Regions from separate parts of the Vagococcus carniphilus genome, predicted to be linked through region 3. Evidence: a T-box and tRNA genes for the amino acid it is inferred to sense, from the RefSeq annotation. Region 3 holds a T-box; the other regions hold tRNA genes.
The links. A T-box is a leader RNA that pairs with one kind of tRNA and senses whether it is charged. The one in region 3 lies ahead of H9L18_RS03540 (valine--tRNA ligase), so its partner is inferred to be a tRNA-Val.
Positions count from the first base shown of each region.

Region 1: it has a tRNA-Val gene. The T-box ahead of H9L18_RS03540 (valine--tRNA ligase) is inferred to sense a tRNA for this amino acid. The anticodon was not compared.
Region 2: it has a tRNA-Val gene. The T-box ahead of H9L18_RS03540 (valine--tRNA ligase) is inferred to sense a tRNA for this amino acid. The anticodon was not compared.

Region 1 is NZ_CP060720.1:15,486-17,662, reverse strand. Features, by position in the region: rRNA gene H9L18_RS00155 (23S ribosomal RNA) at 1-846, shown strand, start outside; rRNA gene rrf (5S ribosomal RNA) at 928-1,043, shown strand; tRNA gene H9L18_RS00145 (tRNA-Val) at 1,061-1,133, shown strand; tRNA gene H9L18_RS00140 (tRNA-Lys) at 1,143-1,215, shown strand; tRNA gene H9L18_RS00135 (tRNA-Thr) at 1,238-1,310, shown strand; tRNA gene H9L18_RS00130 (tRNA-Gly) at 1,320-1,391, shown strand; tRNA gene H9L18_RS00125 (tRNA-Leu) at 1,405-1,490, shown strand; tRNA gene H9L18_RS00120 (tRNA-Arg) at 1,508-1,581, shown strand; tRNA gene H9L18_RS00115 (tRNA-Pro) at 1,595-1,668, shown strand; rRNA gene H9L18_RS00110 (16S ribosomal RNA) at 1,911-2,177, shown strand, end outside.
Region 2 is NZ_CP060720.1:9,549-11,725, reverse strand. Features, by position in the region: rRNA gene H9L18_RS00105 (23S ribosomal RNA) at 1-677, shown strand, start outside; rRNA gene rrf (5S ribosomal RNA) at 759-874, shown strand; tRNA gene H9L18_RS00095 (tRNA-Val) at 892-964, shown strand; tRNA gene H9L18_RS00090 (tRNA-Lys) at 974-1,046, shown strand; tRNA gene H9L18_RS00085 (tRNA-Thr) at 1,069-1,141, shown strand; tRNA gene H9L18_RS00080 (tRNA-Gly) at 1,151-1,222, shown strand; tRNA gene H9L18_RS00075 (tRNA-Leu) at 1,236-1,321, shown strand; tRNA gene H9L18_RS00070 (tRNA-Arg) at 1,339-1,412, shown strand; tRNA gene H9L18_RS00065 (tRNA-Pro) at 1,426-1,499, shown strand; rRNA gene H9L18_RS00060 (16S ribosomal RNA) at 1,742-2,177, shown strand, end outside.
Region 3 is NZ_CP060720.1:691,582-693,758, reverse strand. Features, by position in the region: gene H9L18_RS03540 (valine--tRNA ligase) at 1-1,063, opposite strand, end outside; T-box leader at 1,122-1,326, opposite strand; gene tpx (thiol peroxidase) at 1,369-1,860, opposite strand; gene H9L18_RS03530 (redox-sensing transcriptional repressor Rex) at 1,939-2,177, opposite strand, start outside.

The DNA of each region.
Region 1 (2,177 bases), 680 kb from region 3:
CGGAAAGACCCCATGGAGCTTTACTGTAGTTTGATATTGAATGTTTGTGACACATGTACAGGATAGGTAGGAGCCGTAGAGCTCGGGACGCTAGTCTCGAGGGAGGCATTGGTGGGATACTACCCTTGTGTTATGACCATTCTAACCCGCGCCACTTATCGTGGCGGGAGACAGTGTCAGATGGACAGTTTGACTGGGGCGGTCGCCTCCTAAAATGTAACGGAGGCGCCCAAAGGTTCCCTCAGAATGGTTGGAAATCATTCGTAGAGTGCAAAGGCAGAAGGGAGCTTGACTGCGAGAGCTACAACTCGAGCAGGGACGAAAGTCGGGCTTAGTGATCCGGTGGTTCCGCATGGAAGGGCCATCGCTCAACGGATAAAAGCTACCCTGGGGATAACAGGCTTATCTCCCCCAAGAGTTCACATCGACGGGGAGGTTTGGCACCTCGATGTCGGCTCGTCGCATCCTGGGGCTGTAGTCGGTCCCAAGGGTTGGGCTGTTCGCCCATTAAAGCGGCACGCGAGCTGGGTTCAGAACGTCGTGAGACAGTTCGGTCCCTATCCGTCGCGGGCGTTGGAAATTTGAGAGGAGCTGTCCTTAGTACGAGAGGACCGGGATGGACATACCTCTGGTGTACCAGTTGTTCTGCCAAGGGCATTGCTGGGTAGCTATGTATGGACGGGATAAACGCTGAAAGCATCTAAGCGTGAAGCCCCCCTCAAGATGAGATTTCCCATTTCTTTAAGAAAGTAAGACCCCTGAAAGATGATCAGGTAGATAGGCTAGGAGTGGAAGTGCAGCGATGTACGGAGCGGACTAGTACTAATCGGTCGAGGACTTAACCAAAATATCGGTGACAATGTTGAATATAACTAAAACATCCAGTTTTGAGTGAATAATCACTCAATATAATATAACGCACGTAAGTGTGGTGACGATGGCAAGAAGGATACACCTGTTCCCATGCCGAACACAGAAGTTAAGCTTCTTAGCGCCGAGGGTAGTGAAGGGTTTCCCTTTGTGAGAGTAGGACGTCGCCATGCTATTTGCGTTTTTATTTGGAGGTTTAGCTCAGCTGGGAGAGCACCTGCCTTACAAGCAGGGGGTCAGCGGTTCGATCCCGTTAACCTCCATTTTAAAAAGACTCGTTAGCTCAGTTGGTAGAGCATCTGACTTTTAATCAGAGGGTCACTGGTTCGAGCCCAGTACGGGTCATTTTTTTTATGCATAAACATGCGCCGGCTTAGCTCAGTTGGTAGAGCATCTGATTTGTAATCAGAGGGTCGAGGGTTCAAGTCCTTTAGCCGGCACTTCTTTAAGCGGAAGTAGTTCAGTGGTAGAACATCACCTTGCCAAGGTGGGGGTCGCGGGTTCGAACCCCGTCTTCCGCTCTTTTAAGTTTCAGCCGGGGTGGCGGAACTGGCAGACGCACAGGACTTAAAATCCTGCGGAGAGTGATCTCCGTACCGGTTCGATTCCGGTCCTCGGCATTGTTATATATATTTAAGCGCCCATAGCTCAATTGGATAGAGTGTCTGACTACGGATCAGAAGGTTAGGGGTTCGACTCCTCTTGGGCGCGTTTAAAAGTGATACGGGAAGTAGCTCAGCTTGGTAGAGCACTTGGTTTGGGACCAAGGGGTCGCAGGTTCGAATCCTGTCTTCCCGATTTTCTAAATAAAAAACTTTAGAAAAACTTTTTAAAAAGTGTTGACAAAATTCTGACAACTTGGTATGATATAAAAGTTGTTAAGGCAACACAGATTAGACCTTTGAAAACTGAACAAAGTAAGACAAACCAAATGTGTAGGGCGTTTTTACTTCTAGTAAAAACAAACCATATTTAGTGAATAACATTCGCTAGCAAGTTTTAAAATTAATGAGCTAAACATCGCAAGATGTTAATCAACTTTTATTGAGAGTTTGATCCTGGCTCAGGACGAACGCTGGCGGCGTGCCTAATACATGCAAGTCGAACGCTTTGATTTTCACCGGAGCTCGCTCCACCGAAAATCAAAGAGTGGCGGACGGGTGAGTAACACGTGGGCAACCTGCCCAACAGAGGGGGATAACACTTGGAAACAGGTGCTAATACCGCATAATTTGTTTTTCCGCATGGAAGAATAATAAAAGACGCTTCGGTGTCACTGTTGGATGGGCCCGCGCTGCATTAGTTAG
Region 2 (2,177 bases), 680 kb from region 3:
GACAGTGTCAGATGGACAGTTTGACTGGGGCGGTCGCCTCCTAAAATGTAACGGAGGCGCCCAAAGGTTCCCTCAGAATGGTTGGAAATCATTCGTAGAGTGCAAAGGCAGAAGGGAGCTTGACTGCGAGAGCTACAACTCGAGCAGGGACGAAAGTCGGGCTTAGTGATCCGGTGGTTCCGCATGGAAGGGCCATCGCTCAACGGATAAAAGCTACCCTGGGGATAACAGGCTTATCTCCCCCAAGAGTTCACATCGACGGGGAGGTTTGGCACCTCGATGTCGGCTCGTCGCATCCTGGGGCTGTAGTCGGTCCCAAGGGTTGGGCTGTTCGCCCATTAAAGCGGCACGCGAGCTGGGTTCAGAACGTCGTGAGACAGTTCGGTCCCTATCCGTCGCGGGCGTTGGAAATTTGAGAGGAGCTGTCCTTAGTACGAGAGGACCGGGATGGACATACCTCTGGTGTACCAGTTGTTCTGCCAAGGGCATTGCTGGGTAGCTATGTATGGACGGGATAAACGCTGAAAGCATCTAAGCGTGAAGCCCCCCTCAAGATGAGATTTCCCATTTCTTTAAGAAAGTAAGACCCCTGAAAGATGATCAGGTAGATAGGCTAGGAGTGGAAGTGCAGCGATGTACGGAGCGGACTAGTACTAATCGGTCGAGGACTTAACCAAAATATCGGTGACAATGTTGAATATAACTAAAACATCCAGTTTTGAGTGAATAATCACTCAATATAATATAACGCACGTAAGTGTGGTGACGATGGCAAGAAGGATACACCTGTTCCCATGCCGAACACAGAAGTTAAGCTTCTTAGCGCCGAGGGTAGTGAAGGGTTTCCCTTTGTGAGAGTAGGACGTCGCCATGCTATTTGCGTTTTTATTTGGAGGTTTAGCTCAGCTGGGAGAGCACCTGCCTTACAAGCAGGGGGTCAGCGGTTCGATCCCGTTAACCTCCATTTTAAAAAGACTCGTTAGCTCAGTTGGTAGAGCATCTGACTTTTAATCAGAGGGTCACTGGTTCGAGCCCAGTACGGGTCATTTTTTTTATGCATAAACATGCGCCGGCTTAGCTCAGTTGGTAGAGCATCTGATTTGTAATCAGAGGGTCGAGGGTTCAAGTCCTTTAGCCGGCACTTCTTTAAGCGGAAGTAGTTCAGTGGTAGAACATCACCTTGCCAAGGTGGGGGTCGCGGGTTCGAACCCCGTCTTCCGCTCTTTTAAGTTTCAGCCGGGGTGGCGGAACTGGCAGACGCACAGGACTTAAAATCCTGCGGAGAGTGATCTCCGTACCGGTTCGATTCCGGTCCTCGGCATTGTTATATATATTTAAGCGCCCATAGCTCAATTGGATAGAGTGTCTGACTACGGATCAGAAGGTTAGGGGTTCGACTCCTCTTGGGCGCGTTTAAAAGTGATACGGGAAGTAGCTCAGCTTGGTAGAGCACTTGGTTTGGGACCAAGGGGTCGCAGGTTCGAATCCTGTCTTCCCGATTTTCTAAATAAAAAACTTTAGAAAAACTTTTTAAAAAGTGTTGACAAAATTCTGACAACTTGGTATGATATAAAAGTTGTTAAGGCAACACAGATTAGACCTTTGAAAACTGAACAAAGTAAGACAAACCAAATGTGTAGGGCGTTTTTACTTCTAGTAAAAACAAACCATATTTAGTGAATAACATTCGCTAGCAAGTTTTAAAATTAATGAGCTAAACATCGCAAGATGTTAATCAACTTTTATTGAGAGTTTGATCCTGGCTCAGGACGAACGCTGGCGGCGTGCCTAATACATGCAAGTCGAACGCTTTGATTTTCACCGGAGCTCGCTCCACCGAAAATCAAAGAGTGGCGGACGGGTGAGTAACACGTGGGCAACCTGCCCAACAGAGGGGGATAACACTTGGAAACAGGTGCTAATACCGCATAATTTGTTTTTCCGCATGGAAGAATAATAAAAGACGCTTCGGTGTCACTGTTGGATGGGCCCGCGCTGCATTAGTTAGTTGGTGGGGTAACGGCCTACCAAGACCATGATGCATAGCCGACCTGAGAGGGTGATCGGCCACACTGGGACTGAGACACGGCCCAGACTCCTACGGGAGGCAGCAGTAGGGAATCTTCGGCAATGGACGAAAGTCTGACCGAGCAACGCCGCGTGAGTGAAGAAGGTTT
Region 3 (2,177 bases):
CAACAACGCCTGTTCTTTCAGAATGTCCAACACTATGAACATGTTTTTCGATTTCCTTCATCAAACCTAATTCTTCTAAATCTTTTACAACGGCTTTACGAGCTGTAAAACGGTCCATGCCAGCATATTTACCAGCTGTTTCATTCATCACAGCACTAGCATCCATTACATTAACACGTGGTAAATTATGACGATTACCTACCTCAAAGTCATTAGGGTCATGGGCTGGTGTAATTTTAACAACACCTGTTCCAAAATCCATTTCCACGTATTCATCTGCAATAATTGGAATTTCTTTATCTACTAAAGGTAAAATAACTTTTTTACCAATTAAGTCTTTATAACGTTCATCTTCTGGATGGACTGCAACAGCAGTATCTCCTAGCATTGTTTCTGGACGAGTTGTTGCAATTTCTAACTTGCCACTTCCATCTGCTAAAGGGTAATACATATGGTAAAAAGCACCTTCAACATCTTTATGGATAACTTCAATATCTGATAAAGCTGTTTTTGCTTGAGGGTCCCAATTAATAATATACTCCCCACGATAGATTAAATCTTTTTCGTATAATTTCACAAAAACTTTTTTAACAGCATCTGATAATCCATCATCTAATGTGAATCTCTCACGAGAGTAGTCTACTGATAGCCCTAATTTACCCCATTGCTCACGGATATGGCCTGCGTATTCTTCTTTCCATTCTTTAGTTGACTCAACAAATTTTTCACGGCCTAAGTCATAACGAGTTAATCCTTCACTACGTAACTTTTCTTCTACTTTGGCTTGTGTTGCAATCCCGGCGTGGTCCATTCCTGGTACCCACAAAGTATCAAATCCTTGCATTCTCTTTTGACGGATAATCATGTCTTGGAGTGTTGTATCCCATGCATGACCTAAATGAAGTCTACCTGTTACGTTTGGTGGTGGAATAACAATTGAGTAAGCTGGTGCGCTCTTGTCTCCACTAGGTTTAAAAACATCTTTGTCTAACCATTTCTGGTAACGACCTTTTTCAACAGATGTCGGATCAAATTTAGGTGCTAAATTTTTTTCTTCTGTCATAATATCTTTCCTTTCTTATTTAACATTCGGCAATAAAAAAAGTCCTAAAGTATTTCTACTTTAGGACGAATTTACACGCGGTACCACCTAGATTACAGTGCTAAAAAACACTGTCACTTAAAAGTGAGTTAACGATCACTAATCGAAAAAAACTTTCAGCTCCTAAGCAACCTTCACACTCTTTAAAGGAAAACCTTTCAGCCAGTGGGTTTTCTTTCTATTTGCTTCTCACAAGTGCTACTCCTCTTAATCTAAGCATTTTCTTATTTCACTCATTTTACAATGAAACACATTTTTCGTCAAACTTAAATCAAAGTTTTTGCTGCTTCAATTGCTTTTGTATAATCTGGCTCTTGAGCAATTTCAGGAACGATTTCTTCGTAAGTCACTACACCTTCTTGATTAATAACAAAAATTGCTCTGGCTAAATGATTAATTTCAGGAATATATAAACCGTATCCCTTACCAAAAGCTAAATCAGTATCACGAAGCATCATCATATCAACGCCCTCAGCTGCACACCAATTACTTTGTTGCTCTTTTGAGTTATTTGAAATAGTTACGAAATTGATTTCCTCCATTGAAGCTGCTTCTTGATTAAATCGTTTCGTTTGAATCGCGCAAACACTTGTATCAATATCTGGAACCACACTAATGACTAATGGTTTAGCTAATAAATCTGATAATTCGACTGTTGAATCGTTTAAATCTACTAAAGAAAAGTTAACGGCCTTTTCACCTGTGACAGGTTGATTTCCTTTTAATTCTAATGGTTGACCTTTTAATGTTACTTGCATAAAAAAACACTCCCTTATCTTTATTCTTCCTTTAGTATAAAGAATAAGAAGAATAAAGACAAAAGAGATGCTTGAGTTTTAGATAGTTTCTAGTTCTGGATGATTATAGTTTTCATCATAATAGATTAATGTTTGAAGTTCCGTTGTTAAATCAATGTATTGAACTTGTACGTTATGTGGAACACGTAGTCTTCTTGGAGCAAAATTTAAGATAGCCGTAACGCCAGCTTCCACAACTGAATCAATTACTTCTTGCGCTTTGCCACTTGGAACAGTCATAATAACTGTTGAAATAGCTTCTTTCTTGATAATTTCTC